Regions from separate parts of the Aneurinibacillus sp. XH2 genome, predicted to be linked through region 2. Evidence: a T-box and tRNA genes for the amino acid it is inferred to sense, from the RefSeq annotation. Region 2 holds a T-box; the other holds one or more tRNA genes.

Region 1 (16,055 bases), 1.0 Mb from region 2:
GAGGTCATCCCGGCGGTTCTTCCCTGACAACAGAGTTTTACGATCCGAAGACCTTCCTCACTCACGCGGCGTTGCTCCGTCAGACTTTCGTCCATTGCGGAAGATTCCCTACTGCTGCCTCCCGTAGGAGTCTGGGCCGTGTCTCAGTCCCAGTGTGGCCGTTCACCCTCTCAGGTCGGCTACGCATCGTCGCCTTGGTAGGCCGTTACCCCACCAACTAGCTAATGCGCCGCAGGCCCATCTGTACGCGGCTCAAAAGCCTTTCCATGCCGAACCATGCGGTTCGGCATCCTATCCGGTATTAGCTCCGGTTTCCCGGAGTTATCCCGGTCGTACAGGCAGGTTGCCTACGTGTTACTCACCCGTCCGCCGCTAACCTCAGGAATGCAAGCACTCCATCGGTTCGCTCGACTTGCATGTATTAGGCACGCCGCCAGCGTTCGTCCTGAGCCAGGATCAAACTCTCCAAAAAAGATGAAGATTGATACGCAAGCTCGTAAGCTAGCTCATAAAGTAAAGAATGTTTTTCGGGCCCCATAAAAGTGCCTGAAATCAACTTTGAAGCTGACCTTCACTTTCATGGGATATTTACCTCGCACACAAACGAGTGTCACTGTTCAGTTTTCAAGGGACTTCTTTTATTTCGCCTCTTTTTAGCGGCGACTTTTTCATTCTATTATATCTAAAAATAAATTGCAAGCACTTTTTTTAAAAAGTTTTTTGTAATATCTAATGGGCCTAGGCTGACTTGAACAGCCGACCTCACGCTTATCAGGCGTGCGCTCTAACCAACTGAGCTATAGGCCCAAAATCTATGTATGGAGGATAGGAATCGAACTCACGTATTCAGCTTGAAAGGCTGATGTTCTACTATTGAACAATACTTACAAAAAACAATTCAATCGCTTTTCATAGAAAAACGTGGTCGGGAAGACAGGATTTGAACCTGCGACCCCCTGGTCCCAAACCAGGTGCTCTACCAAGCTGAGCCACTTCCCGAAATAAATGGCGTGCCCGGAGAGACTCGAACTCCCAACCTTCTGATTCGTAGTCAGACACTCTATCCGGTTGAGCTACGGGCACGAAATACCTTTGCACTTATATCAATGGTGCCGAGGACCGGAATCGAACCGGTACGGTAGTCGCCTACCGCAGGATTTTAAGTCCTGTGCGTCTGCCAGTTCCGCCACCCCGGCATAAAAAAAGAGCCTTTGCTCTTATATTATAGATGGAGCGGACAACGAGACTCGAACTCGCGACCCCAACCTTGGCAAGGTTGTGCTCTACCAACTGAGCTATGTCCGCATGAAAATGGTGAGCCATACTGGACTCGAACCAGTGACACCCTGATTAAAAGTCAGGTGCTCTACCAACTGAGCTAATGGCTCCAACAAACAACAAAGATGACCTGATATCGCAAACGCCACAGAATTTCGCGGTTATTTACGATAAAAATGGCTGGGGTACCTGGATTCGAACCAGGGAATGACGGAGTCAAAGTCCGTTGCCTTACCGCTTGGCGATACCCCAACTTCAATGGTGGAGGGGGACGGATTCGAACCGCCGAACCCAGAGGGAGCGGATTTACAGTCCGCCGCGTTTAGCCACTTCGCTACCCCTCCATATTCCCCATCTGATTATAATTAATAGCTTGTCCAACTATCTATGGTCAAAAAATGGTGGCTCGGGACGGAATCGAACCGCCGACACGAGGATTTTCAGTCCTCTGCTCTACCAACTGAGCTACCGAGCCAAATTACCATATATTAAAAAAAATAAAATGGCGGAGCCGACGGGACTCGAACCCGCGACCTCCGGAGTGACAGTCCGGCGTGAACTCCAACTTCACCACGGCTCCGCATCAAAAATGGTGCCGGCGAAAGGAATCGAACCCTCAACCCCCTGATTACAAGTCAGGTGCTCTGCCAGTTGAGCTACACCGGCATATTATTTGCTTTCTTTTTCAAGGAATGGATAGATGGTGGAGGGTGACGGGATCGAACCGCCGACCCTCTGCTTGTAAGGCAGATGCTCTCCCAGCTGAGCTAACCCTCCAGATGGTGACCCGTAGGGGATTCGAACCCCTGAATGCCAGCGTGAAAGGCTGGTGAGTTAAGCCACTTCTCCAACGGGCCACAATGGCTCCGCAGGCCGGACTCGAACCAGCGACCGATCGGTTAACAGCCGATTGCTCTACCGACTGAGCTACTGCGGAATGAATAACAAATTATGAAACAATCCAACTGCTCCTTCATCCTTAAGAAGTATTAGCAGTGACGTTTTTTAATATATCATGTACAAACCAAGATAGCAAGTACTTTTTTAAAACGAATGAGCAATTTATAAATAAAAATTTGCAGATAAATTAAGTAACGCTCAATTTTACTACTGAACTACGTTTGGTGTACCGGTTCGCATAGCAGGAAGCTACGTAAGAATCGGGTTTAATTTTTGCTTCAATTCCCATGGCCTGAATCCTTCCCACCATCTCTTTAATTAATTCTTTTGTCGATCCCTGTTTTCCTATATCTAAGTGAATCGACATGGTAAAATCCGCACCTTTTTCCACATATGGCAATAATACGTCCGAAATCTTGGCAATCATCTCCGGCGTTATATAATAAGCAATCTCTTGACTCAGCGAAGTCTCCAGTGATATTTTCTCCCGTAGGCTCTCAATACGCCTTGGTACGATACAGTCGCGCAGACAGCCCCAAGCTCCTTTTCCAATGCGGTGAATTAACACAGCGGACGTAAATTTTGTATATGTCTGATACGCGTGCGAGTCTGTACCGATAGCCATGGAATACCGTGCCAGCGGATCATATGCAATAAAATGCAGGATACGCTCAAAAACTTCGTCAAAACTAAAAAATCTTTCACTCATGTTATAAAACACACCTTGCTTATAAGCCCGTTTCGTTTCCATTGTATCCCTCCTATCTTCCGTTCCTTACATTTATTGTTGCTTTATTTCAAGAAAATAAAAAGACCATCTCACATGTATGAGATAGTCCTGTTATTACCTTATCGTCGCTTCAGCGTTTTTATACGTGTTTTTCACGGAAAGGAACGCGGTAAACATACGGCGGATACAGCACGGCATAAAGATGACCATTTCCTTACATTTCATATCTTCACCGAGCATGCCGCCATCCCCTTTCCTTTGTTTTTTAATTATATTTATTGTACCACTAATACGAAACAATTCCAGTGGAAAAAGTTATAAAATTTCGTAAATTTTATGCGAATTTTTTGTTTAACCTCTAAAACGTGGTTCCCGCTTTTCCACAAAGGCTGCTACACCTTCAGGAAAGTCGATCGGGTCAATGTACTGTGGATATCCGCGGTGTCCAAATGCTACTTCCGTGAACGGCACACAACGTGCTACCGCTTCTTTTGCTGCTTGAAGCGAATTCATAGAAGCACGAGCGATTTTCTGTGCTAATTCCAATACAAAGCTTTCTGCGTTCTCCTCCTCAACAAGATAATTTAACAAGCCAAGTCTGTACGCCTCCTCACCTGTAAATGAACGCCCTGTAAAAATCAAATCCTTCGTCCGGCTCGGCCCGATTAAATTAACTAGACGCTGGGAGAAACGCTGGCTAATCGTAATTCCCAATTTTCCAATTGGTATCCCCAACAACGCATTAGGCGTTCCCACACGTAAATCGCAGGAAAGCGCCAGCTCCAGACCTGCTCCCATCGCCGGGCCATTGATAAATGCAATTGTCGGAATACGTAAATACTCGAACGAAGAAATGGCATCTTCCATTAAAACAAATGCTTCATTCGCTTCCTCAATCGTCATTTTATGAAACGCTTTAATGTCGGAACCAACTGTAAACTGCGGTCCTTCCCCCCGCAAAATTGCCGTTTTGATTTTTTTGTTTTTTTCTATTTTCTTCCCAATATCTGCGAGCACCTTCCACATCTCGGGTGTCATAGCGTTCTTGGATTGCGGCCGTTTAATGGTTACGATCGCTAATCCTGCCGTCTCCTGCCAAACAATTTTTGCTCCATCTTCAAAGCGACTAATTTCTAACTTCAAATGATCACCTCATTATTTGCTTGTATTCAGCTGTGAATAACTTTTAAACAAGACACTTCCTTAAATATCTAAATTCATTATAATTCTTATTTATTCAAACTGTAAGACTAGACAAATGAATTGTCTATATGTAATTTATAAATAATGAAAATTTTTAGAAAAAATTGTAGGGAGGTTGCTATGGAAGTCTTCGAAAAGTTTCTATCGGAAGTAAGTACTATCGTATGGGGCCCGCCCTTGCTCATTCTGCTTGTAGGAACAGGAATTTATCTAACGTTCCGCCTATCATTCTTGCAATTTACCGAACTTCCTCACGCTTTAAAGCTCGCTTTCTCCAAAAATCAAGATCAAAAATCGGAGGGCGATATTTCTCATTTTCAGTCTCTAATGACCGCTTTATCGGCGACGATTGGTACGGGTAATATCGCCGGGGTCGCAACTGCTGTCGTAGCCGGGGGGCCGGGCGCCGTATTCTGGATGTGGATTACGGCCATTTTCGGCATGGCTACCAAGTATTCAGAAGCTATTCTTGCCGTTAAATACCGTATCAACGGCAAAAACGGCGAAATGTCTGGCGGTCCAATGTACTACATTGAACGTGGATTAGGCTGGAAATGGCTTGCTGTCTGCTTCGCGCTGCTTGGTTCGTTCGCCGCGTTCGGTATCGGAAGCTCCGTGCAATCCAACTCAGTTGCCGAATCCGTAAAAGCCAGCTTTGGCATCAGTCCTTGGATTACAGGTCCCGTCCTCACCGTTCTTACTGCGCTCGTCATTCTTGGCGGAATTAAAAGTATCGGACGTGCAGCAAGTATTATCGTCCCTTTTATGGCAATTGTCTATGTTCTTGGTGGACTTATTGTTATTCTTACTAACGTTGATAAATTACCAGGTGCAATTGGACTTATTTTTACCGATGCATTTACCGGCCAAGCCATGGCAGGAGGCGCTATCGGCACCGTCATTCGTTACGGTGTAGCGCGCGGCGTATTTTCCAACGAAGCAGGTATGGGCTCCGCACCAATCGCGGCAGCAGCGGCCAAAACTGACCATCCAGGGCGTCAGGCACTTGTCTCAATGACCGGAACGTTTCTTGACACCATTGTTGTATGTTCGATCACTGGTATTGCTCTGGTTATGAGCGGCCTGTATACAAATAAAGGTTTGGAAGGCGCCGCCTTAACCACGGAAGCATTCAATCAAATGCTGCCGGGGCCGGGCGGATGGATCGTTACTATCGGTCTGATCTTCTTTGCCTACTCTACTATTCTTGGATGGTCGTATTACGGAGAAAAATGTTTTGGGTATCTTTTCGGCACGAAAGCGATTTTCGGCTACCGGCTTATATATACGTTTACCGTTTTCCTTGGAGCGGTGGCCAAGCTTGGACTCGTATGGTCCATCGCCGATATTTTAAACGGTCTCATGGCTTTGCCAAACTTAATCGGCCTGCTCGCCCTGTCGGGTGTGGTTGTGGCTGAATCCCGACACTACAGTAAATACGTAAAACACACATCTCCTGATTCCATACCGAAACAAGCAGACGCTTAACCAGATGAAAAGAGAGGCTGTTAGGCCTCTCTTTTCATCCTGTTTCACACCGATTGTTCCTCGAGTTCAGCAATCATTTCCTTATTTAGAATTTACCTACCCACGTTCTTATCCCAAAATCCACACTAGCCTTACACAGTATCTCAAGTACCCATAGCATGGAACGGAACATTACAAAAAAGGCGCCTGTCAACTTCTGCCCTTATCCCTTCACTACAAGATCCAGCTTCCCGGTTTCCGGATGGATAACCAGGCCATGTACCGCACTATGTGGTGGAAATAGCGGATGTTTCTTAATATTATACACCGTCTGCTTAACACTCTCTGCTACACTATTAAAACCGGTCAGCCACTTATCCAATTCGATACCAGCATGCTGGAGCGTTTCTATTCTGTCCTCCGAGATACCGCTTTGCTTCATTTTTTCAAGCACAGAGCCGGGCTTCAAACTTGTCATTCCGCAATCATGATGACCAACGACAAACACTTCTTTCGCCTGCAGTTCATATACCGCTACCAAAATGCTTCTCATAATACTTCCAAAAGGATGCGTTACCATTGCACCTGCATTTTTAATAATCTTCGCATCACCATTTCGCAAGTTCATAGCGCGCGGCAAAAGCTCGATAAGTCGTGTATCCATACATGTCAAAATAACAATGCCTTTATCGGGATATTTTGTCGTTCGGAATTCTTCATATTTTTTATTTTCCACAAAATTACGATTATACTCCATAATTTCTGCTAATACAGACATTACGTTTCCCCCTACTCCACTCAAATAAGTGCTTTCATTTCATTATAACGTATACGATTTCATTCCACCATCGGACAAGTGTTTTTCCACTGTAGCGCATAGTGGTATAACAAAAAGCAAAAGGAACGGTTATGCCGAATATAAAAAGAAGAAATATCATATCGTCTGCGAGCCGGCTCATATACAACAAGCAGGCGGTGGCGCATTTTCCCGCGCAAATAAGCAAGAAATACCTGAGCTGCTTCGGATTCGCGCAATGTTACATACGCGTAAAGCGAATGGCTTACTGGATCATCCAATTCGCTAACACCCGCACATGAATATTCCGTCACAATTCCCATACTGTTAAGCAAAGAAAGCGCGGGAAACAATTCAACATCCACTTCGTCATTTAAAAAAGGAAGGGTCAGCTTTTCCTTTTTTATGCCCTTTTCTCTTTGTTCCCACTCTTCTACTTCACGTCTTCTTCGCCACCAGCGTTCTTTTGTATGGGACGAGAGCACTTGCTCTTGTTCGATGCACTTATCAGGCTCCTTCATCATTTGTCCCCCTTTTACTGTACACGTCCACGGTGAACTACATCGCCAATGAATTGGCGAGCTTCGGATTCCCAATGAATGTATGTTGATTCCATCGGTACATCAATCACCGGCGTGTCCAACGCCACTACTGCTGGATACGGTTCCCTGATCCGACACAGATACTTGCGTAAGATATTGTAAACCCCTACACAATCAGCGTTAAATACTTTACTTCAATGTATAGCCCACGATATTCACAGTTCTTTCCTTCTGTATACTTTTTAGAAACGCTCACGCTATAGAGAGTACCATTTTCTTTCGACCAGTTTCTTCGCTCGTAATTGCCGACTTTAATACGAACATACATTCCTACCTTTTTTAAAATAAAATTATTAAGACACCATAGTTGTTAGTGAAAAGCAATAAAATAAAAAAGAGACCGCTTAGTGCTGGTAACACCAAGACGGTCATGCACAACAGACGTCCCACAAGGCGGCTCATACTGGAATGAATAGAAATAGGTTCCCCGCTATGACCAGTGTTGCAAATGCAATTATTAACAGCGATGCTTCAAAGCCCCGTACTCTATCTAGTTAGCTGCTAAAAAATCCACCACTGGAAAAGAAACTGCGCCTCTTATGTTTCCTTTTGTAATGAGAATGGCCGTAATGAGAGTGATCATAATGGGACGGATGATGGTGGGAACGGTGATAGTGATCACTACTACTGTAACGATGATAACCATACTTTTTCCGACCCATCAGCGTTTTTAATAAGTCTTTAAAAAGCGACATAATAATCGTATCTCCTTTGTTAGCAGATTACCTTCCTATACGAAAAAGTATATGTCAGGTTGCAATAAAAAAATTTCCAAACAAATAACAGGAATAGATCGCTCATTTCCAAAGGAGTCTACAAATAATATCTACCTCGCTCCCACGATCGAACCGATTACAAACTAAGCAAAAACATGCGTAGGCTTCTCTATGCTATAAGCCTGCATTTGTCCCAACATTGTTTCTTTCGCTTTTTCTAATCAATTCCTGATGACGCGTCTCCGATCCTAGCATAACTACTGCCAGCACACCAATCGCAATAAAATAACGGCAAAAAACATGCAATGCTTGCTCAACAAGGAGCGGCGCTATAATTCCGCCAATACGTCTGAATGACGCGCCATTCCCGGCAATTTCCCGCTTTCAAAAAAATTAAACAAACGTTTAAAAACCAACGGCCCTTGTCCACTCGTCAGCTACGAAGAAAATTTTTACCTTGGAAAGCAAAAATTCTGCATAAAATCTCGATATGATATTTATTTCAACAAAAAAGCGTGTAAACCTTGTACCTTCCGTACTTTGTCTACACGCTCAAGGGCCGTTATAGTAACGGCTCTTCCACTTTATAAAGTTTTCATTCCAGGCTTCCAGTTGGCCGGGCAAAGACCGCCTGCTTGTAATGCTTGAAGTACGCGCAGCGTCTCGTCTACAGAACGCCCTACATTGTCGTCCGTAACTACTTGGTATTTCAATTCGCCTTCCGGATCGATGATAAACAATCCGCGCTGAGCAACTCCCTGTTCTTCAACCAGAACCCCATAATCATGGGAGACTTTATGAGTCAGGTCGGCTGCGAGCGGGAAATTAAGCTTGCCAAGACCGTTTTGCTCCCTTGGCGTGTTAATCCATGCACGGTGCGTATATACGGAGTCTGTCGATACACCAAGAATATCTGCATCAAGTTCGGCAAACTGCTCATATGCATCGCTGAGTGCGGTAATTTCTGTCGGACATACAAACGTGAAATCCATCGGGTAAAAGAACAGAACCAACCACTTGCCGCGATAGTCTTCTAAAGATACCTTTCCAAAATCTTCACCGTTTCCTAAAACTGTTTCCATTGTAAAAGTTGGAGCTTTCTTACCTACAAGACGATCTGCCATTATTAATACCTCCATTTAAGTTTTCATTTCTTATATGAAATAATTATAAATAGAAATATAAAACAAGTCAATAATGTTTTCTAATAAAAATTATATTCAATTTATATAGGGTTTTATCTGAACAAATAAAAAACCACAGCTCAATGCATTCTGTATTCCTTATTTATACTCTGTTCTATCCTTATCACTTCCCGCACATACCACAGCAACAGATCCAATCCAGCAGGAATAGGCAACGTGCGCAGAAAAAGTGATTAATACAAAAAGAAAGACCTTGAAGAAAATATCATTCCCTCAAGGCCTGCGATGGAACTACAAAATCCAGTTTTAAGCAATTGTATTTCTCAAAACCCGTAACTTCTCAATTTCAACTTCAACGACATCACCTGACTTCAAAAAACGGGGAGGTTCAAATCCCATACCAACACCTTCAGGTGTTCCAGTTGCGATCATATCACCAGGTTTTATTGTTATACCCTTAGGAAATGCCGACGGGAATCCTCTGCCTCGAAAGATATAGGGGAGTGTTTTTGGACAAAAATACCCCCCCTCGAAAATCCAAGAGATTTATGACTGATTCCCGCATCATTACTTCATTTGTTTTATCATGCTATTGTTAGTTTCTACATGTTTACTTTTAGGATAAGCCTTTCTTTCTCCGTTCACTTCAATTTGAATTATTTTCCCGTTATAAGACTGGTAAGAATACTCAGTTTCTGGTTCGTCAACAAACGTAACTTTAACTAAGACTCCCATGTCCCCTCCTTTTGTATGTACGCTTTCTACTTTTTTTATATCACTCTCTTTGTAGTTTTTATCTTTCACTAAATACTCCATTGTTTTTTGTTGTATTTCTTGAAGGGAATGGTCGTATTGAAATTTTAAAAATAATCCTCCTCCGATAAGAATTAATAATACAAAAACAATTACAATAAATTTACTTTTCATTTTTCCTCCTAATGAAGATTTTTCAAATAAAGGAAATAATAATACATATATTACACAAGAAAGAGTATTATATCTCCCGGATTTTCCGGGAGATTTCAAGTTAGAAAAGGAATTATAAATAGGCAACACGCAGCTGATAGTAAAAAGAAGATTGTTGTTGCTTTAGGGAGGCGATTTTTATTCCCTTTATACCAGCCTAAAAACTGTAATTTATTTCTATACAGAATAAAAATAATAAGCAGGTTTGCAATACTGGTTAATACTAGGTAAAGATTACTTTCTACATTTACACCAAGTGCGACATATACACTTCTTTCTAAAATCCATAGTATGGCGTTTCCAATAACCAAAACTAAAACAACACGTATTAGCTCTAATAAAGTCCACATATTTCTCCTTTTAGTATACATTGATTTCTATAATTTTGATTATATTACAAAAATAATATAAAAATAAAATATTATGAATAATAGTACACAACTGGCAGTGAAAATGATAACGATTTTTTCCGTACCAGCGAGGCTGCTCAAGAGCAAGTTTGTTCTTTAAACAACAGAAAAGAATGTTCTTGGGACGGCAGGTCTTCCTGTTACATACGTGGTCTCAGGAATATTAGGACAATCTAAAAACGTTAACACATGTTGTAAAACAGGGTCTTTGATTGCGAACATTGCATGATTATTTTCTGCTTCTGAAGCAAAAGCAGCAGAGAAAATCGGTTTCCTTGCGCTGCAAGACTTACAGGAACGTTGGTCTACCCGCAAGCTAAAGGGATTCGCCTCGGCTTATATGGCATTGCAAGACAAATTTAAACAAAAATATGGAGAGTAGAATCAACTCCCTATTTACATTGTAAAAAATAGGAGAGAATTTTTAATAAAATTCCCTCTATATAATGGTAATGCATGTAAATTTGTGACCTCTTTTTCTTGAAAGATTAACAAGCGATCGGTTATAGGAGTACGAGTTTCAAAATTCATTTACACAACTCGGTTATAGTATAATTTCATAATTAATCCACTTTTGGTTAGTATTCATACCGCCCATCTTATCATAAAGAGATTGTGCTACATAATTATCAACTGCTGTCTTCCAGGACATGGTGCTAAAGTTATTTTCCCTTGTATAACTTAAGCAAAATTTAAAAAGTTCTTCTCCAAATTCTTGTTTCCTGTAGTCGCTATCAATATACAAGTCGTTAAGTATAGCTATTTTAGCAACCTTAGTCGTGCTAAATGTATAATACAAAGTCGCAAAGCCAGCAGATTTATTGTCCACCTGGATCATAAATTGTTTTCCCATCTGGGGATTTTCAAGAAGATATAATACGTGATTTGTTAAATTTTCATCTGTGGGTTAGGGACACTTATAAAAATCCACTATGTACTTTAACATTAATTTTTTTAATTCTGGCAACATTTCTTCGGTTACTTCTTTGATTTTAAAGGTTGGTACATTCATTCTATCTTCCCCCTGTTACCGTTTATTTTAGATTTTACCCTTATTCAAATATCTCTTTTTACTATATACATTCCAATTGACAGTTTAACAGCCAATACGACGTAGTACTCGTTCTGGACAAGATTGTGCATTTTTCAAATTTATATCTTGTGTGTTTTCCTGTGCAAATACACAAATAGGTGAAAGTAACATTGTCCCAGCCGTAATTTTAGAAATACTCCCCTTTTTATAAATTTATATACAAAATATGATGATATAACATCACGAATTTTCTCTTTTGTATAAAGAGTTAAAAATAAAATATTAAAACTATTTTATTCGTTTACTTAAAACATGTGTAATTAAAATCGAAACAATAAATATAACAAATAATAGGATAAACTGTATAATGGATGAAATTGTACTTAATCCAGAAGGAATAATTTTTATCAATTTTTCACATTCGCCAACAAAATCACCTTACAAAAAAACACACGTTCGGAGTTATTTCCATTTTACTCCATAACGTGTGTTTTTTTAAACGACTTTTTTATTGCTCGATAACATTTGTAGCTTTGGAGCAAGGTTTAATCATTTTGTTCCCGTTCTAAAACAAAAGCACTCTGATTAGTAGGATAATACAGTGTTTTTAAAACAGCATCCAATTTTTAATATCAAAATGTACTTTTAAAGCAATACAAATATCGTAAACACAATAGCTAACACCATACGATAATATGCAAAAGGTGTTAACCCCAATTTTTCAAGTATCCTTAAGAACGTTACAACTGCCAGCATTGCCACAACAAAGGAAGTAACGAAACCTACTGCAAACATTGGTATATCACTTGTACTTAAGTAATTCCAACTTTTTAGTAAGTCCAAGCCTGTTGCTCCAATCATAATAGGAATAGCAATTAAAAATGAAAATTCTGATGCTGTTTTATAACTAGCTCTTGCCAATAATCCACCAGAGATCGTTGCCCCTGCCCTTGAAAAACCAGGATATACTGATAGACATTGAAATAAGCCAATTGTTAATGCCTGTCGATAAGTTAAGTCATCTAAGGAATAGGAGGCAGGTTTAAGTTTCTTCTTTTCTGCAATAATCATAAGAATAGCCCCTGCTACGAGTCCGATCACCACAGTGTTTGGACGAAATAAATAGTTTTTTATGACATCATGCAACAATAAACCAGCGATTACCGCAGGGAAAACACCTAGTATGATGTGTATTGCATTGAATTTCTTTTCTTTCTTTAAAATGGGCTTAATATTAAATAAAGAAACGAGACGCTTGCGATATAAGATGGAGATAGCCAGTATTGCCCCTAACTGTATAACAATTTCGAACGTTTTTGATCTTTCATCTTCAAAACCCAATAAATGGCCAACTAATATTAGATGACCTGTAGAAGAAATCGGTAAAAACTCAGCTAAACCTTCAACAATTCCTAATATAAAGGCAATTAATAGATCGTTTATCATTCATCATTTCTCTCCTGGATACATTCATGTAGTTATGATTCTTCAATGAATATCCACCTTTTTAAAGTAGACGATGGTTGCAATCAATCCAATGATAAATGTAGCAAAAATAGCAATATAAGAAACTTCCGCAGGGTAAGTCGGTTGAAGGGTATCATTTGCAATATCTCCTGCTGCTGCCCACGGAAACAATCCCCTATGTTCCGAATTTCCACTCATAACGTTTATCAAGGTGATCACGATTGTAAAAATAATGGTTGGTACATAATTCTTCATGACAACTGCTACAAGTACAATTGGAGTTGATAATATAAAAAGAAGGAGCCCGCCTGTCATAAAATTCCCCAAAGACTTAACGATTAATAAGGGACTTAAACCTTGAAACTGTCCTAATACCCCTAAAAATAAAGTTAATCCCCAGGCAACGAAAGTTAGGAACATGATCCACATGAATAGGATGATTAATTTGCTCATAATAAGGCTTATTCGTGACACGGGGATGGTTAAAAGGTTTTTCAAAGTATCTTCTAAATATTCACGGTTAAAAAGATAGGCTGAAACGACTCCATATAAAGGAACACCGATTAATAAAACCGTATACAAATTCGTTTCGGAAAAAAGCTCAGGAAATGTAATGATCTGATGTGAATCCTCAGTCTTCATATAAATATAGGATGCAACTACCACCATAAAGGGGGCTACCGCTGCTCCGAGAACGCTAATGAGGAACATCTTAGAGCGTTTTAACTTTAATAGTTCCGTATATAATAAATTAATCAATTGTACCACCCCCAACTAATTTGGTAAAGTAGTCTTCTAATTTGTCTTCGCTCATTGTAATCTTGTATACTTCAATATCATTTTGCACAAATAATTTATTGATTTTTCCCTGTTGTCCGAGATGCGAATAGACGCGGATATTTCCTTCTTCATGAACTTCATAATCAAAAATATGAAAATTCTTCTCTAGGAGCATCACTGCTTTATTGTCGTTAGATACTTGAAACTCTATGTATCTACAATTTCTTTTCCTTAGTTCATCAGCTGTTATCTCTTCTAGGAGCTTTCCTTCATGAATGATCCCCATTGTATCTGCCAACTGTTCTATTTCTGATAAAATATGGCTCGAAATTAATATGGTAATCTTTCTTTCTTCAGCCAATGATTTAATAAGGTGCCGTATTTCCTTAATGCCAATCGGATCCAATCCATTAGTAGGTTCATCTAATATTAATAGTTCGGGATAATGGAGAAGAGCCCTGGCAATCCCTAATCTTTGCTTCATTCCTAAAGAATATTTATCCACGAGCTTTTTCGTCTCATTTTGAAGTCCTACAATTTCCAGCACTTCTTCAATAGCATTTCTCTTGTGAACGCCCATAATTTTAGCATTAATGAGTAAATTTTCTTTTGCCGTAAGATTTCCATAAAAACCAGGCACTTCAACCATTGACCCGATTCTCCTTAAAATCTCCTTCTGATTTTTAAACAAATCTTCTCCAAATATTTCAATTTTTCCAGAGGTAGGTTTAATCAACCCTAATAACATTCTGATCGTAGTCGTTTTCCCCGCACCATTTCGGCCAAGAAAACCGTAAATCTCTCCTTGATTTACAGTCATATTAACATGATCGACTGATACTTGGTTGTCATACTTCTTTGTTAGATTGGCCGTTTTTATGATTACACTCAATATGATGCACCCTCTTTCAGTAAACTTAGTTACATTATAAGAAGGCTTTTTTAATTGCTTCTTATCTGTTTCTTAACTATTTCTTAAAATCCGTTCGAGTGCTTATGTTTTGGTACTGAAAAACCAAACGTAGTTTTTTCCCACGGACTACTCTCTACCCATATTGTTCCACCGTTTTTCTCTACAAGCGCTTTTGCAATAGAAAGGCCTAGGCCACTCCCCCCATGAAAAGAACTTCTGGCTTGATCACCTCGATACATTCTTTCAAACACGAATTCAAGATCCTTTTTTGGAATACCAGGTCCCTGATCCCAAATAAGCAAATGATATTCGTCCGTTTTTTCTATAAGCTCTACCCCTAAGATGTTTCCATCTCTCCCATATTCCAATGCGTTCTTGATTAAATTCCGAATGATGCGGATAAGACTCAAACGATCCGCCATGACAAAACATTTTTTTTCAGGGATATTTAAATGTAGCTGTACATGATCATTCTTCAATTTAGGCAAAAACTCAATTAATGTTTCTCTGACAAATTCTGATAGATCCAGGGATTCTACTTTCAATGGGATCTCATCAGCGTCAAGCTTTGCCATGACAAAAATTTCATCTATCAATTGCTTTAAATTATTGGATTTCTTAGAGAGAATCTCAAGATATTCACGTTTTTCATCCTCTGAAGCCGCTATATTATCTCGAAGGGCATCAATGTATCCAATAATAGATGCAAGGGGGGTTCGAATATCATGGGATATACTTGAAAGAAGACGTCTTCTGGCTGTATGGAATTTAATTGCTTCAATCTGATTTTTTTCTAATTGTTCAAGTAATTCATTAATTAAAAAAATGACTTCATTCAATAGATGATCGTCCTTAGCTAGTAATCTTGTCTTTAAGTTCCCGTTCATGGCTCGTCTTAACTCCTCAACGATGTGCTTTAACCTTTTACGAGAATGAAGTATCTTTATTAAAAGAATGAACGTCACAGAAAATAAGAAAATAAATAAAGCCCCATTTAACAGGCCTACCAAACTTTCCTTAATATCTATCAAGAAAAGCCCGGTAATCACTATGAATTGAAGGATAATAAGGAAAATATATTTGTCATGATTCATCTTTTTCACCCATAAACTTATACCCTATACCCCAAATCGTTTGAATAAATTGAGGATTAGAGGGATCTTTTTCTATTTTCTTTCTAAGCTTTCTAATGTGTACCATGACTGTATTGTCATCTTCTATATAATTGCTATTCCAAACATGGCGAAACAGTTGTGTTTTTGTAAATACTTGTTCAGGATGGGAAGCAAAAAACTTCAGGAGTTCAAATTCCTTAGCCGTTAATGATATTTCTTCACCGTCTACCGTAACGGTGCATTTTTTCAGATCAATCGTTAAGCCTTTAAATCTTAAAAGAGATTCTTCATGAGAACTGTCATTACTGCCTAATACCAAAAACCTTCTCATAAGAGCCTTGATTCTCGCAACCACTTCATTGATGCTAAAAGGCTTAGTGATATAATCATCTGCTCCTATACTTAAACCTAAAATTTTATCTACCTCGTGATCCTTTGCAGTGAGCATAAGTATAGGCACATTCGTTTTATTTCTAAGTCTTCTGCATACCTCTATACCATCAACTTTCGGCATCATTAGATCTAAGATGATTA
Region 2 (16,055 bases):
AGACGACACAGAACTGCTGGAATTGTTAAGTAAGCTTCATCATGAAGAAACAGCGCTTGCCGTCCGGGCGGAGCGCGCCTTTTTACGCACATTGGAAGGCGGTTGCCAGGTACCGATTGCCGCTCATGCTATTGTTACGGATGGAGCCATTTCCCTGACCGGCCTTGTGGCTGACCCGGATGGAGAGAATGTACTCAAAGAAAGTATCAAAGGTACCGATCCTGAGCAGCTTGGGGTGCAGCTTGCCAGGAAGTTAAAAGAAAAAGGCGCCGATACCATTCTGGAAAAAGTGAGTAAGGAAAACCAAGCATGAACGCTGTCCGTCCACTTGAAGGCAAGCGTATTGTCGTGACGAGAGCACGGGAACAAGCGGAAGAGTTTATCCGCAAAATCGAGCGGCTGGGTGGCGAGGCCATCGCCTGTCCGGTTATTCGGTTTGTGCCGCCTTCTGATCCTGCTCCGCTTGATCGCGCCTTGCGCGCTCTGCCCTCATTTGACTGGCTGTTTTTCACCAGTGTAAATGGGGTTGCTTTTTTCTTTCGGCGCCTTGCGGAACTCGGGTATAGCATGGACGATTTTAATGGACAGATTGCCGCCGTAGGGAAAAAGACAGCTGCCGCTCTTGCAGATAGAGGATTTTTCGTGCCGCATATTCCCGGTAAATTTACTGCCGAACATCTGGTAGAGATAATGAAGGATAAGCTAGAGCCGGGGCAAAAAGCGCTGCTGCCCCGGGCAAACATCGGCCGTGAAGTACTTCCGGAAGGACTTAGGGCGCTTGGATTGGAAGTGACAGATGCGCCCGCTTATGATACGGTAAGGGCAGAGGAAAATATTGCTCAAATGAAGAGGCAATTAAAGCAGAAGAAAGTCGACATGGTCACGTTCACCAGTCCGTCTACGGTACGCCATTTTTTAGCTGGTTTTAGCGAACAAGAGAGGCAGGAGTATCTGGCGGGAGTACATATCGGAGTTATCGGTCCTGTTACTGCGAAGGCGGTGCAGGATGCCGGACTTTCTGTCCATGTGATGGGCGACGAATACAGCATTGACGGTCTGCTGCGGGCCATTTTGAATTATACCGGGTGGTAACCCGAAGGAGGATGGAATGATGTCTTTACATTTTCAACGCCATCGCCGTCTGCGTACAACAGCCGCGATGAGGAATCTTGTCCGCGAGACGTATTTGCATACGAATGACTTTATTTATCCGTTATTTGTTGTGGAAGGCGATAATATAAAACATGAGATCTCTTCCATGCCGGGCGTGTTCCATTATTCCTTAGACCGCCTTGAAGAAGAAGTTGCTGAAGTGGTGGAGCTGGGAATTCAGTCGGTGATAGTATTTGGTGTGCCGAACCATAAAGATGAATGCGGGTCAGAGGCTTATGCGGAAAATGGTATCGTGCAGCAGGCGATTCGAAAAATTAAACAGTGGGCACCGCAACTTGTGACGATGGCCGACACTTGCCTGTGTCAGTACACTGAACATGGCCATTGCGGTGTGGTGCGCGATGGTTATGTGGATAACGACCCGAGTTTGGAATTGCTTGTAAAAACGGCGGTTTCCCAGGCGGCGGCTGGCGCTGATATGATCGCGCCTTCCAATATGATGGACGGGTTTGTTGCAGCAATTCGGCAAGGACTTGATGAAGCTGGTTTTATCAATACGCCGATTATGTCGTATGCCGTCAAATATGCTTCCCAATTCTATGGACCGTTTCGTGATGCCGCACATTCCGCGCCGCAGTTCGGCGATCGTAAAACGTACCAGATGGATCCGGCCAACCGTCGCGAAGCGCTGCGTGAGGCGGCTTCCGACGTGGCAGAAGGAGCGGATATGCTAATGGTGAAACCGGCGATGGCTTACATGGATATTATCCGTGAAGTAAAAGACAGCTTTGACCTTCCTGTGGCAGCTTACAATGTAAGCGGTGAGTATTCTATGATTAAAGCGGCGGCTTTGCGAGGCTGGGTTGATGAGAAGGCTATTACGCTTGAACTGCTCACCGGACTGAAGCGTGCTGGTGCTGATATGATTTTAACGTATTCAGCGAAAGATGCGGCCCGCTGGTTGAAGGAAATAGATAAATAATAACAGGGGGGCATGACAATGCATAAAGTGTACAACAAATCAATCGAAAGTTTCGCCGAAGCAAAAAAATATATGCCGGGCGGAGTAAATAGCCCTGTACGCGCTTTCAAATCGGTTGGCATGAACCCGGTGTATATGGAGCGTGGTGTCGGTTCAAAAATTTATGATGTGGATGGAAATGAATACATTGACTATGTATGTTCTTGGGGTCCATTGATTCTGGGGCATTGCCATCCAGCAGTGCAGGAAGCACTCAAAGAAACGCTGGAAAAAGGCACAAGTTTCGGTGCACCGACTGTGCTTGAGACGGAGATGGCCAAGCTTGTATGCGAAATCGTGCCCTCCGTGGAAGTTGTGCGTATGGTTAATTCTGGAACAGAAGCGACGATGAGCGCGCTTCGCTTGGCGCGCGGGTACACGAAGCGTGATAAAATTATGAAGTTTGAAGGATGTTATCATGGACATGGCGACAGTTTGCTTATCAAAGCCGGTTCCGGTGTAGCAACGCTAGGATTACCGGACAGTCCGGGTGTACCTGCTTCCCTGGCAGCCAACACCATTACGGTGCCGTATAATGATTTGGAAAGCGTAAAATTAGCATTTGAGCGTTTTGGACATGAATTGGCGGCTGTTATCGTCGAGCCAGTAGCGGGCAACATGGGTGTCGTTCCGGCGCTGCCGGGCTTTTTGGAGGGGCTGCGTAAACTGACAAAAGAATATGGAACGATATTAATTTTTGATGAGGTTATGACCGGATTCCGCGTGGCGTACAACTGCGGCCAGGGTCGTTTCGGCATTACGCCTGACTTAACGACGATGGGAAAAGTAATCGGCGGGGGTCTTCCGGTCGGTGCGTACGGCGGCAAGGAAGAAATCATGCGCCAAATTGCACCGGATGGTCCCGTGTATCAGGCAGGTACATTGTCGGGAAATCCGTTGGCAATGGCAGCCGGTTACGCGACATTGAAAGAACTCAGCAAGCCAGGTGTGTATGAAGAGTTAGAACGTAAGAGCGCCCGTCTGGAAGAAGGCATTGCCGCTAACGCGAAAGAACTGGGTATTCCAATCCATATCAACCGCGTTGGCTCTATGATAGGCGTCTTCTTTACCGATCAGAAAGTAATCAACTATGAAACGGCAAAAACGTCTGACCTGGATCGTTTCGCCAAATACTTCCGTCTGATGCTAGAAGAAGGCATTTCGCTACCGCCGTCACAGTTTGAAGGGATGTTTGTATCTACGGCCCACACGGACGAAGATATTGAACGGACGATTGCAGCGAACTACAATGCGTTGAAGCAACTATAATTCGATGTGCTAAATACCTGAGACCTTTTCGGTTTCGGGTATTTTTTTATATGTTTATGGCTTTCTTTCGTTTTATGATGCTGTGCGAAAACAGTATTTTGTCGTGTAAAAGTTTCCGTAGGAAATGAGCATATCCCTCTTTTTTTTTCTATATATTTTAAGGAAAGCAATTTAGAGGAGGGAGGATTTCATCAACATGCAAAACAATCGAGCCGCCATTTTGACGTTTCCGGTGCAACATTCGGTTTTTATTTCTCCTGATCAGAGTGAAATTGAACAAATTGATGAGATAGAATTGACACCTCACATTCAAATTCAGGAAACGGTGGATGAGGTTATCGTTTCAGGTTATCTGAAATTAGAAGGGAAATATGTCGGAAAACCGCCCAAATTTCCAGATATTCCATCGAATGAAAAGGAAATGCCTGTAACTGGTTACGTGGATTCTGTTGTATTTAATCCATTTTCTATGAACCCGGACGATTTTGAAGAGGAGAGTGAACGAACCACATTTATAGAAAAAATTCCGGTTCACATTTGCATTGCGCGCAGCAAAATCGAAGACATAGAGCAAATGTATGCTTCGATTTTGTCCTTTGACTATGAAATCCAATCCACACGCAAATTATCTATTATCGCCGAATTGGCATTGAACGGGGTAAAAAACGCAGGTTTCGCAAGCTCTGCCACTGAAGAAACAAAACTGTTGCAAACGAAATTTGAGTATGTTGCTTCCCATCAAGAAGCCGAAGAGACGCAAGAAAGCGAGGCATCATCCCGTCCAGCTGATGACAAAGGAGAAGAAGATTCCACGCAATCTGAGGCCACCCCTGCGATATTCATTCCAAAAGAAGAACAAGCTATAGCAGAAACGGATAAGGAAGATGATGTTGTACAGGAAACAGATGCCGCGGCTCCTCCCCAACCGACTATCCAATCAGTAAAGATGGAAGAAGGAAGAAAAGACGAGGAGATAACTGAACCATCAGTCGAAGCCAAGATGATGAAAGAACAGCCGGTTCAGGCAGAGGCGGTGAAAGCGGAAGAGCAGCCGGTTCAGGCAGAGGCGGTGAAAGCGGAAGAGCAGCCGGTTCAGGCAGAGGCGGTGAAAGCGGAAGAGCAGCCGGTTCAAGCAGAGGCGGTGAAAGCGGAAGAGCAGCCGATTCAGGCAGAGGCGGTGAAAGCGGAAGAACAGCCGATTCAGGCAGAGGCGGTGAAAGCAGAAGAACAGCCGGTTCAGGCAGAGGCGGCGAAAACGGAAGAACAGTCGGTTCAGGCAGAGGCGGTAGAAAAGACTATACAAGCGAATGGAACGGAAGAAGAAGCAAGGTCACACACGCCGGAAACGAAACAACAAGAAACGGATGTACAAAGTACAGAAACAGAGGCAGAGCTTACCGAAGAGTCTGCATCCGTGACTGTGCCCGATGTTCAAAGCAAGGCGCACGACGAATGTAATGAAGAAAAAGAGAACCGCGCCGAAGAAAGAGAAGAAGCAAAAGTATCCATTACGTTGAAAGGTACAAAACGTGACCCGGTTACCGTTACGACGCCATTTTTGTCTTCTTATGGACAGCGTGGAGAAAATGAAGCAATAGAGAGAAGTGCCGAAGAGGAAGAAGCGGTTGAAGAAGTAAGGGACGAAGAAGAAGCGCCAGGGGAAGAAGAAGAAACACTAGAAGAGGACAAAAAAGGCAGCGCGTTTTATTTGATGTCGTTCATGAAGCAAAAGGAAGAGAAGTTTACTCGTTTAAAAATGTGCATTGCACAACAGGATGAAACGTTAGAGGAGATTGCGGAAAAATACAATGTAAGTGTGATAGATATCGCTCAAGCGAACGGATTGCATTCAAGCGCAACCGTAGCGAAAGGGCAAGTTCTTTACATTCCTGTTAAAGCTTAGCGGCAGAGGGGGAGAAAGATGAAACTGCAACATGAGACATTACGCAGTCATCTGGAAGAATACCCTTTTGCTGTTATTGAAGTGAAGCAGGAAAAGAACGATTGGTATGTGCTATCCGACAGAGGCAAAAAGCGTATCACTTATTGCACAGATGAAAACTTGCTACGTTGGTCGCATCATTGGCGCGAGTGTTTGGCTGCCAGTGGATTCCGGTATGTGGAACGTTATATAGCGACAAGGAGCGGCACGCATTGGATTTCTGATGATACTGGTTGCTATGCGTTGTCCGATTACTGGGAAAAGGACGATTCGTGGGTAAGGCATCCGTTCTGGCAGATGGAAGGATATTCTGTGCTTGGTATGCTTCTTGCCCGTATTCATGCCTGCTCTGACTACAAAATCAGGATCGTTCCCGGACGCTATTGCACAAAAGGAATACTTACTGAAGCAGCCTTAAGGAATAGTTATCGTTATCTGGATACTATAATGCAAAATCTTTATAACAGGAAAAGCGCTGAGGAAAAATGGCTATTTTACAATCTCTCCCGCACAGTGGAAAGGGTGAGGATGGCGGAGGCATTATACGTAGCAAGCGGGGTGGAACATGATGCAACCCCGCTTTCGTTTGCGTATATGGAGCTGGCTTCTCTTGTGCGCTGGGAAGGAGTATGGTACATTACCGGACTGCATGCACCCGTGCTTGCGCGGCGACATGAAGATACGCTTTCATTGCTTGAGCAAATCTGGCGTGCAGGCGGGGCGGACGGTGTGCAGGCGTTTCTTTCCGCATACGCGGATGAGCGTAGGTTGACAGTAGAAGAAAGAAATTATTTGCTTTCACTGCTGGCTTATCCATTACCTGTTTTATTGCGAATAAAAAGCGCAACCTCCCTGAAAGATGAACAAGAAAGCATTGCTACCGGCTTTCGGCTGCAATATCAAAGGGAACAATTGCTTGCATGTGTAATGGAAATGCACGGGTTATGCGGGGAGGGAAGCGACTGATGGAAAACATAGAGCAGCGGACAAAGCATGTATTACATGAATATGATTTACGCCTGCATAATCTTGTCCAGGAGGGGCAAAACCGCTGGAAAGCGGAAACAGACTGCGGGAGTTTTTGGCTTGAGGTAACGCATGAACACCCATTGCAGCTGAACTTTGTCGCTTCTTGGCTTCGCTATCTTTCGGCGCGCGGTGTGCGAAGCGTGATTCCTTTTTGTCTTACGAAATACGGAGAGCCCTGCGTGGTTACGTATGAAGGAACGTATTTGCTGCTTCCCTGGATTGAACAGATAGCTATGATCAAAGATTTGCCGGATTGGGATATAAAAGTATTAAAAGAGATGGCACGCATTCATAAAATAAGTGCGGAGGCCGGGGAACAATGGCGGGGATATGCTCCGGTTTCGCTTAGACAAGTTCGGCAGCGATGGGAAGAAGGAATCGCGAGAATCGAAGAGATAGCAGAAGCCGGAGGAAAAAGAAAGACTGCTTCCGCGTTTGAAAGAGCAGTAAGAAATAGCGCGGAGCAGGTTCGGCAATTTGCCGAGTGGGGCATACAGGAACTGGAGAAGGTGGCCGTGAGTAGCGATGTTTTACATTTATCCCGCGCCCTGTGTCACGGACGCGTCCATAGCAGGAATATTCTTGTCGGAGCCGGGCGACAGATCTATTTTATCAATTTTGAGCGTGCTAATTTCGATACGCCGGTGCGGGATGTAACGCTATTTTTCCGCCGTTATGGACCTGCTTGGGAATGGCGGAAAGGAAAGGGGAGGGAGTGGCTGTACGCCTACGAATCGGAGAGATGTCTTACGAAGGGAGAGCGAAGACTTCTAGCGTGTTATCTTATGTATCCGGAGCGGCTGATGGAACTTGCGCGCAAATATGTGCGCGCTTCAAAGGAACGGCGAGAGCAAATGGAACAACAACAAGTCCTAGCATGGAAGAAGCATCTCCGGCTTTTGCCGAAGATGCATGAGTTCGCTTTGGGAATCGAACAAAATTGAGCCGCAAACAAGCGACGGTTGCGGCTCATATATAATCAAGTAAAATGGCGGCGTATATCAGAATAAGTAGCGACAGCAGCACCACATCAAATGAAGTTGGAAACAGGATCGTGCGAATGAATTGGAACACGATAAAAGGAATAATGAGCTGCAAAGCACCGAAGCGAATTTTTAGATAGAACGGGTGGTAACGCCAGCGTCCTTTCATTTTTGCTAGGCTCCTTTCCATGCTTTTTCCTGCTTCCAGTATACGTCTCTTTCTAATAATAGGTGCGCGTCTACCGTTACTTTCCTAATACTACAAAGAAAAAAGAGGAGCAAATAAGGCTCCTCTTTTTATAGTATATATAATTCAAATTTTTGTAACGAAGTTGACAAATTTTTTTGATAAATGATCGTTGATCCCGAGAAGTAGGCGATATATCCTAAAATCGTAGCAGGGAGTAGTCACTAAGATATACTTTAACAACATTATCTCATTGTTTAACTTGTATGTCAAGTTAAAACTATCCTTATATTGTTAAATTCCATTATTTATATTTTGTGGGGGTTTTAGTATGTTGTGAAGGAAGAGGTACTTTTTAAGCACAAGGTAATTTCTTAAACAGTAGAGGGGGAGGTTGATAACATGTTAAGTAATGCTCCATTCAGTAGCGCGAAGAATTTCTGGTACAGTGCGATGTTCTGGCTCATCATTTCAATGATCGCCGGGCTTGTTGTGGCGATCAAGCAAATTTACCCTGACTTTCTGTACTTCCCAGGGGCGGATGCTCTTAATTTCGCGTTAACTTACGCACACATCCGCATCATCCATACGAACGGGGTTTTGCTCGCATGGTTGTCCATGGCGATGGTCGGCGCTATGTTTTACATTATTCCGAAGCTTACGCGCACGCAGCTGTGGAGTGAAAAATTGGGCAACATAACGTGTCTGATTTGGAACCTGGCGATCGCTACAGCTGTTGTCGTTATCTGTATGGGATATTCTACCGGCGTGGAATATGCGGAGCTGCCGTTATTCCTTGATGTGGGCGTTGTTCTTTTGTGTGTGCTGATATCGGTTAACCTGTTTATGACGATTGCGAAACGCCAGGAGAAACAGTTATACGTTTCGATTTGGTATTTTATCGGCTCTTTGATCTGGTTGCCGCTCGTTTATACGGTCGGCAATATCCCATCTTCCCTTATTGGCGGCGCCGCGCAAGCCAACATGAACTGGTTCTATGGACATAACGTTCTTGGTTTATGGTTTACAACAGTGGGGATAGGTCAAATCTACTACTTACTGCCGAAATTAACAGGTAAACCGTTATACAGCCATAAGCTTTCACTTATCGGTTTTTGGACAATTGCCACGATTTATGTGTGGAACGGCCCCCATCATCTGGTAAACGGTCCAATCCCGGTATGGTTGATGAAAGCGGGCATTATTCCTTCCGTTCTTTTAATTATTCCGGTTTGGACAGTGCTTGCCAACGTATTTGGTACAATGCGTGGCATGTGGTACAAAGTATCCGAAGACGTAAACATGAAGTTTCTTATTACGGCTTCCATTTTCTATTTGATGGCGTGTTTGCAGGGGCCTTTTCAATCATTGATGCAGGTAAGCGCAGTCGTTAAATTTACGCACTGGGTTGTCGGTCACGCGCATATGGCTCCATTTGCTGCTTTCTCATTTGTTTGCTTTGTGACGATTTATTATGCCATCCCCCGCCTGACGGGCCGCAACATTTATAGCAAAAGATTAATGAATCTTCATTATTATTTTTCTGTTATCGGCTTTTTGATGTTTGCTTTCACGCTCTGGATTGCGGGCGTTATTCAGGGTTTTGCGTGGATGGAGGGAAAACCATTCATGGAAACGGTTCAGTCCGTGCGTTCGCTTATCATCTGGCGGGCGATTGGCGGCACGATGATGATTATCGGTCAGTTCTTCTTCGTATTTAACATTTGGAAAACCGTGAAGTCCGGTACGAAATTTGCGACGGGGAAAGAACGTGTCGTTGCTTAATTTACGACAGGGAGGGGACGATGGTGGAAAGAAATGCATTAGCTATTTATCTTGCTGCGATTGTGCTTTTTATGATGGGGACGTTTGCGACGATTATCTTGCCGTTTTTCGATAAAGAGATGATGATGCCAACAGCGAATGCGGAAGCGCGCGATTACGCGCCGGATTCTCCAGAGGCGAAAGGGCGCCAAGTATATATTGAGAATGGATGTAATACCTGTCATACACAGGTGGTCCGTCCGGTGAAGGCCGATTTGGCGATGAATATTGGACCTGTAACTGTACCTGGTGATTACGCAAATGACCGCCCACATTTATTCGGTTCTAACCGCACAGGCCCGGATTTGATGTGGGTGGGCGCACGCACAAGCAAAGAGTGGCATATCGAACATTTGAAAAATCCGCAAAAAATAGTCCAAGGTTCCATTATGCCTAAGTATGATTATTTGAGTGATGAGGATATGAATAATCTTGTTGCGTACTTGATGAGTTTGAAGCCGGCTCCGGCGAAGTAACCGGGGAGGAGGAGGCGATAATATGTCTGATAAGCACAAAAATCATGAACAGCACGAAGAGCATTATGATGAAGTCATGGGAATGAAGCAAGGACACGGAAAAGTACCTCGTTTCCTAATTATTACGTATGCCGTGTTAGCCGTTTGGGCTGTCGGGTATGCGCTGACCGCCAAAGGGATTGATGAACGTCCGGCCGGTGGAGAAGCGGCACAGGGCGTAAGCGTGGAAAAAGGAAAAGGACTTTCCGGACAGTGTGTAGCTTGTCATGGTGCCGATCTGAAAGGCGGCATGGGGCCGTCTCTTTATGGCATAGTAGATAAGCTAAAGCCTGAAGGCGTGAAGGATGTTCTAACCAAAGGACGGGGCAGTATGCCAGCGTTGGGAGCTTCCTGGACGGAAGAGCAGAAGGATTCCATGGTTGAATTCCTGAAAACGTTGAAATAAATGAAAAAAGACCAGATAGGCCTTTTTCTGGTCTTTTTTGTTTTTCATAATCTCAGTGATATAATAAATGGAAAATATGAAAAAGAGTGGTGGGCAAGCATGCTGAACAGCGTACAGATTGTTTACTATATTCTCTGGTTTACGGTCATTGGAGGTCTGCTCTTCATGATGGTTAAAATCCTATCGTCGCGCGATTAACATAACAATTTGAGTGAATTTCATATTATACGTTTGGCTTGATAACGGCGGTTCAAAGCGGGTCGTATTACCGCATGAATATCGAGCGCCGAATGTGATGCATATAAGAGGTGCGAACAGCAATGAAGAAACTTTCCACGGTAGCCTGGCGTAGTCTTAAGCGAAAAATATCGCGCACCGTACTGCTTTCGGGAAGCGCTGCCATTACCGCTTTTATTTTGTTTGCAAGCTATTTTTTTGTTCTTTCTATGGAGCGAAGCATCGAAGCGAGTTCCAGCCGCTTGGGCGCCAGCTTAATGGTCGTGCCCAAGGGGTTCGGCGGTCAGGCAGGCGATATGATTATTTCCGGAACACCGACCAAATTTTATATGCCGGAAAGCATACTTGATAAAGTGCGTACCATCAGCGAAGTGGAAATTGCTTCTCCTCAGCTTTATCTGGAAACCGTTTCGACGGTATGCTGTCAGACGGCAGGGAATTTTCCGGTAGTCGCCTATGACCCAGAAACTGATTTTACGCTGAAAAATTGGACAGCCGCAGACAAAAAAGTAGGGAAATATGATCTAATTGCAGGCGCGGAGGCGGGCGGCAAAAATTACATTTACCACTTTGACAATGAATACATGCAGGAATGGATTACGCTTTTTGGTAAGGATTTTATATTAAAAAACATGATTTTCCCTACGGGTATGGGAACGGACAGGACGCTGTTTATTACGCTGGATGCGGCGCGCGAACTAAATCATAAAGACAGCAAGCTTGATTTTCCGGAAAACTCTATTTCTATTATCCTTGTAAAAACAAAACCAGGAATGGAGGAATTTGTAAAGCGTCAAATTGAGCGGATGAACTTGGAAGTTGATGTGGTTAAAGGGAGCGGATTGCAAGAAACGGTAAACAAACAGATTTTTCCCGTGAAAATGATGAGCTATATGATGATTGGTCTTGTGCTTATTATGAGCGCACTGCAAGTAATGACCATGTTTACCGCGCTTATTAGCGAGCGTCGGAAAGAAATCGGCATGCTGCGTGCCATGGGTGCTTCCCGCGCTGTTACGTTCCGCTTACTGTTGATGGAAGCAGGTTTTGCCTCCGTGATCGGAGCGGCCATTGGCTCTTTACTGGCTGGCGCGGCTTTGTACGATAATCGGATTTTACTTTTGCAACTGTTACAGTTACCGATGCTGTTTCCTGATTGGGTGACCGGCTTTTTTATCGGCGCGGGCACAACGGCGGCAACGGCGCTGATTGCGGTGCTGGCTGCGTTCTTCCCCGTGCGCTCTACGTTAAAGCTACAGCCATATGAAGCGATTCGGGAGGGGGAGCAATAATGATTTCGCTTGAGAATATTCATAAAACATACCGCATCGGGCGCGAGCGGAAAGTTCATGCCCTTAAGGGCATAAGCGAAACGATTCATGCCGGCGAATTTGTCGCGGTTGTCGGACCTTCCGGTAGCGGGAAATCGACGTTTCTTGCGATAGCAGGACTTCTGGAGCGTCCGACAGAAGGGACGGTGCGTTTCGATGGCAAAGACGTTACCGGTTTGAGCGACAAGGAACGGACGCGCATCCGGGCAGAACAATGTGGCTTTGTGTTTCAGTTTCCAAGCCTTATCCCGACATTGAATACGCTGGAAAATGTACTTCTGCCGAAAACATTGTGCCGCACATACAAAAAAAGCGATGAAGAATGGGGACGGAATTTGCTTGCACGGGTAGGGCTGGACGATAAGCTGGACAATTTACCTTATCAATTGAGCGGGGGCGAACAACGAAGGGTTGCACTTGCCCGCGCGCTCATAAATAAGCCTGACGTGATTTTTGCGGATGAACCAACAGGGGCGGTTGATGAATATAATGCTATTATCATCATCGAACTTTTCAAAGAATGGAACGCTCAGGGCAGAACGGTCATTATGGTGACACACGATATGAAATTAGCTGCTGAAGCCGGTCGTATTATCCAATTAGAGCAAGGACGATTAAAAATCTCTATATGAAATGAATAGCAGAAGCTCTGTCATTTTGCTTTCCTTGTCAACAAAAAACGGCTTCATGTAAAAAAGGCAACAAGCACGAAAAAAAGACGGTGACAGCTTCGTATTGACTATTTTCTCACAAACTGGGTACAATGAATAATAAGTTTATAGCGATAGAATCAGCGATGAAGAGGAAGAGTATATTAGGATGCCATACCAGAGAGTGGGCCAGCGGTGGAAGGTCTGCATGGAAGTACTAATAGAAGGTAGCCTTGGAGCTGTCTGCCTGAACAGATAAGTAGGGTAGACCGGGATATCCCGTTATCATGAGAAAGCGAGCCGGCATGTAAAAAGCACGTGCAGGCTAACAAAGGTGGTACCGCGAACAAACTCCTTCGTCCTTTGGCTGGGCAGGGAGTTTTTTTTCATGTAGCAGAAGATTTTAGGTAAGCTTTCTATACTATTTATTTGGAATTTTTGATGGAGGTATTACGTATGTCGAATCAGCACAATCAAACTGAAATGCCGACGAAATATGAACCGAAACAGACGGAAGCGAAATGGTATCCGTTCTGGCGCGACAATGGCTATTTTAAAGCGGAGTGCAATCCGAAGAAACAGCCGTTCACGATTGTGATTCCGCCGCCGAACGTAACCGGGAATCTGCATATCGGCCACGCGCTGAACAATACGTTACAGGATATTATGATTCGTTTTAAAAGAATGCAGGGCTATAATGCGCTCTGGTTGCCTGGCATGGACCACGCCGGTATCGCGACGCAGGCACGCGTGGAAGGCAAACTGCGCGAAGAAGGTGTAACACGTCATGAATTGGGCCGCGAAAAGTTTGTGGAAAAAGTGTGGGAATGGAAAGAACACTATGCGAATGTGATTCGGGAACAGTGGACAAAAATGGGACTTTCCCTCGACTACAGCCGCGAGCGCTTTACGCTTGACGAAGGGCTTTCCCGCGCGGTGCGCGAAGTGTTTGTACGCTTGTATGAAAAGGGCCTTATCTATCGCGGTAAATATATTATTAACTGGGATCCGATGACCCGTACAGCACTTTCCGATATTGAAGTGGAGTACAAGGATGTGCAGGGCGCGCTCTATCATATGCGCTATCCGCTTAAAGATGGCACAGGTTATATCGAGGTAGCAACGACTCGCCCGGAAACGATGCTTGGCGACACCGCAGTCGCTGTACATCCGGAAGATGAGCGCTATAAGCATCTAATCGGCAAGACGGTTATTCTTCCTATCGTTGGACGAGAAATTCCGATTGTAGCGGACGACTATGTGGACCGCGAATTTGGAAGCGGTGCCGTGAAAATTACGCCGGCTCACGATCCGAATGACTTTGAAATCGGACAGCGTCATAACCTGCCGCAAATCCTTGTCATGGACGAAGCGGGCAAAATGAATGAAAACGCGGGAGCTTATCAGGGACAGGACCGTTTTGAATGCCGCAAAAATATCGTGCGTGACCTGCAAGAACAGGGCGTACTGTTCAAAATTGAAGAACACACCCACTCTGTGGGGCACAGTGAGCGCAGCGGCGCAGTTATCGAGCCGTATTTGTCTACACAATGGTTTGTGAAAATGAGGCCGCTGGCGGAGCGCGCCATCGAGGCACAAAAGGTAAAAGAGGGCGTAACATTCGTGCCAGAACGCTTCGAAAAAATTTATTTGCACTGGATCGAAAACGTGCGTGACTGGTGTATTTCCCGCCAGTTGTGGTGGGGACACCGCATTCCGGCCTGGTATTGTGATGATTGCGGCGAAATGACGGTATCGCGCGAAGATATTCACAAGTGTCCGAAGTGCGGCAGTCAAAACATTAAACAAGATCCGGATGTGCTGGATACATGGTTTAGCTCGGCGCTGTGGCCGTTCTCGACGCTTGGTTGGCCGGATGAAACGGAAGACATGAAGCATTTCTATCCGAACGATGTACTTGTAACCGGTTATGATATTATTTATTTCTGGGTTGCACGTATGATTTTCACCGCGCTTGAATTTACGGATAAAAATCCGTTTAAGTATGTATTAATCACCGGTCTTGTGCGCGACGCAGAAGGGCGGAAGATGTCTAAGTCGCTTGGCAACGGGGTTGACCCGATGGAAGTTATCGACAAGTACGGCGCGGACGCGATGCGCTTTATGCTGGCGACAGGTTGCACACCGGGGAATGATCAGCGCTTCCGATGGGAACGTGTGGAAGCGGCGCGAAACTTCGCGAATAAGATTTGGAATGCGTCCCGCTTTGCGTTGATGAACATGGAAGGCTTTACGTATGAAGATATTGATGTGACCCGGAATCTTGGGATAGCAGATAAATGGATTCTGCACCGTTTGAATGAAACGATTAAAGATACGACCCGTTTGCTTGATAGTTTTGAATACGGTGAAGTGGGCCGCGTGCTGTACAATTTTATCTGGGATGAATTGTGCGATTGGTATATCGAAGTGGCGAAGCTTCCGCTGTACGGCGATGACGAAGCGGCGAAGAAAACGACGCGTTCGGTACTCGCATATGTGCTTGATCAAACGATGCGTCTTTTGCATCCGTTCATGCCATTTATTACGGAAGAAATTTGGCAGCATTTGCCGCATAAAGGTGACAGCTTAATTGTAGCCTCCTGGCCAGAATACAAGCCTGAGCTAGAAAATCCGGCGTCTGTGAAGCAGATGGAACTTTTGATGGATGTCATCCGCAACGTACGCAATATTCGCGCGGAAGTAAATGTACCGCTTAGCAAGAAAATTGAACTGTTTATCAAAGCAAACGACGAAGAAACGCTCAGCTATCTTGAGGATGGTAAAGCGTATATTGAGCGCTTCTGCAATCCGGATGTGCTGAAAATCGGAACGGATATTCCGGCGCCGGAAAAAGCGATGTCAGCCGTCGTAAGCGGGGCAGAATTGTACCTGCCGCTCGCAGGCTTGATTGATATTGAACAGGAAATCGCTCGCCTCGAAAAAGAATTGAAGGTATTGGACGCCGAAGTGGAACGCGTGCAGAAGAAACTATCCAACAAAGGCTTCGTAGAAAAAGCGCCGGCCCATATTATCGAACAAGAGCGGGCGAAAGAAGCGGACTATCTTGAAAAGCAAGCCAAAGTAAAAGCAAGAATCCAAGAGCTCAGAGGGTGATGGTACGTTGACTGCTAAGTCGTTAGAACAGGCCCTTTCCTGGCTGGCCGGACTGGAGCGCTTCTCCGTCCGGCCTGGCCTTGAGAGGATGGAATATATGATGGAGCGCCTCGGGCATCCCGAGCGTCGCTTAAAGTTTATTCATATTGCCGGCACGAACGGAAAAGGTTCGACTGCTGCTTTTTTACAATCGATCCTGCGAAAAGCCGGGCATGAAGTCGGACTTTTTGTATCGCCTTATGTTGTTTCTTTCCACGAGAGAATTCAGCACAATGGAGAACCGATTGCGCCGGAAGATCTGCTTGCGCTTATTGAAAGAATTCGCCCGATCGTGGAAGAGATGAAAGATGCAGCATGCGGCGCGCCAACGGAATTTGAAGTCGTTACTGCGCTGGCGCTCCTATATTTCGCTACAGTGTCGTACCCGGATA

The links. A T-box is a leader RNA that pairs with one kind of tRNA and senses whether it is charged. The one in region 2 lies ahead of ACH33_RS04050 (valine--tRNA ligase), so its partner is inferred to be a tRNA-Val.
Region 1: it has a tRNA-Val gene. The T-box ahead of ACH33_RS04050 (valine--tRNA ligase) is inferred to sense a tRNA for this amino acid. The anticodon was not compared.

The regions. Positions count from the first base shown of each region.
Region 1 covers NZ_CP014140.1:3,457,848-3,473,902, forward strand. The annotation lists rRNA gene ACH33_RS17175 (16S ribosomal RNA) at 1-472, opposite strand, end outside; tRNA gene ACH33_RS17180 (tRNA-Ile) at 734-807, opposite strand; tRNA gene ACH33_RS19560 (tRNA-Glu) at 820-880, opposite strand; tRNA gene ACH33_RS17185 (tRNA-Pro) at 923-999, opposite strand; tRNA gene ACH33_RS17190 (tRNA-Arg) at 1,007-1,083, opposite strand; tRNA gene ACH33_RS17195 (tRNA-Leu) at 1,108-1,196, opposite strand; tRNA gene ACH33_RS17200 (tRNA-Gly) at 1,230-1,305, opposite strand; tRNA gene ACH33_RS17205 (tRNA-Lys) at 1,313-1,388, opposite strand; tRNA gene ACH33_RS17210 (tRNA-Gln) at 1,456-1,530, opposite strand; tRNA gene ACH33_RS17215 (tRNA-Tyr) at 1,538-1,622, opposite strand; tRNA gene ACH33_RS17220 (tRNA-Phe) at 1,678-1,753, opposite strand; tRNA gene ACH33_RS17225 (tRNA-Asp) at 1,782-1,858, opposite strand; tRNA gene ACH33_RS17230 (tRNA-Thr) at 1,869-1,944, opposite strand; tRNA gene ACH33_RS17235 (tRNA-Val) at 1,980-2,055, opposite strand; tRNA gene ACH33_RS17240 (tRNA-Glu) at 2,059-2,135, opposite strand; tRNA gene ACH33_RS17245 (tRNA-Asn) at 2,140-2,215, opposite strand; gene ACH33_RS17250 (ribonuclease H-like YkuK family protein) at 2,366-2,929, opposite strand; gene ACH33_RS20420 (hypothetical protein) at 3,023-3,148, opposite strand; gene ACH33_RS17255 (enoyl-CoA hydratase/isomerase family protein) at 3,260-4,051, opposite strand; gene ACH33_RS17260 (alanine/glycine:cation symporter family protein) at 4,232-5,599, shown strand; gene ACH33_RS17265 (beta-class carbonic anhydrase) at 5,802-6,356, opposite strand; gene ACH33_RS17270 (hypothetical protein) at 6,416-6,898, opposite strand; gene ACH33_RS19915 (hypothetical protein) at 7,471-7,671, opposite strand; gene ACH33_RS17275 (peroxiredoxin) at 8,277-8,816, opposite strand; gene ACH33_RS20620 (fumarylacetoacetate hydrolase family protein) at 9,144-9,383, opposite strand; gene ACH33_RS17280 (DUF3139 domain-containing protein) at 9,405-9,764, opposite strand; gene ACH33_RS17285 (hypothetical protein) at 9,860-10,153, opposite strand; partial or broken gene ACH33_RS20255 (IS256 family transposase) at 10,464-10,595, shown strand; gene ACH33_RS17290 (GNAT family N-acetyltransferase) at 10,758-11,066, opposite strand; gene bacA (undecaprenyl-diphosphate phosphatase) at 11,892-12,689, opposite strand; gene ACH33_RS17300 (ABC transporter permease) at 12,735-13,472, opposite strand; gene ACH33_RS17305 (ABC transporter ATP-binding protein) at 13,465-14,385, opposite strand; gene ACH33_RS17310 (sensor histidine kinase) at 14,469-15,500, opposite strand; gene ACH33_RS17315 (response regulator transcription factor) at 15,490-16,055, opposite strand, start outside.
Region 2 covers NZ_CP014140.1:821,400-837,454, forward strand. The annotation lists gene hemC (hydroxymethylbilane synthase) at 1-313, shown strand, start outside; gene ACH33_RS03985 (uroporphyrinogen-III synthase) at 310-1,092, shown strand; gene hemB (porphobilinogen synthase) at 1,112-2,095, shown strand; gene hemL (glutamate-1-semialdehyde 2,1-aminomutase) at 2,114-3,403, shown strand; gene ACH33_RS04000 (LysM peptidoglycan-binding domain-containing protein) at 3,600-5,306, shown strand; gene ACH33_RS04005 (hypothetical protein) at 5,325-6,311, shown strand; gene ACH33_RS04010 (phosphotransferase) at 6,311-7,318, shown strand; gene ACH33_RS04015 (hypothetical protein) at 7,344-7,526, opposite strand; gene ACH33_RS04020 (cbb3-type cytochrome c oxidase subunit I) at 7,947-9,329, shown strand; gene ACH33_RS04025 (cbb3-type cytochrome c oxidase subunit II) at 9,350-9,844, shown strand; gene ACH33_RS04030 (c-type cytochrome) at 9,867-10,289, shown strand; gene ACH33_RS04040 (ABC transporter permease) at 10,610-11,818, shown strand; gene ACH33_RS04045 (ABC transporter ATP-binding protein) at 11,818-12,489, shown strand; T-box leader at 12,645-12,874, shown strand; gene ACH33_RS04050 (valine--tRNA ligase) at 12,964-15,624, shown strand; gene ACH33_RS04055 (bifunctional folylpolyglutamate synthase/dihydrofolate synthase) at 15,632-16,055, shown strand, end outside.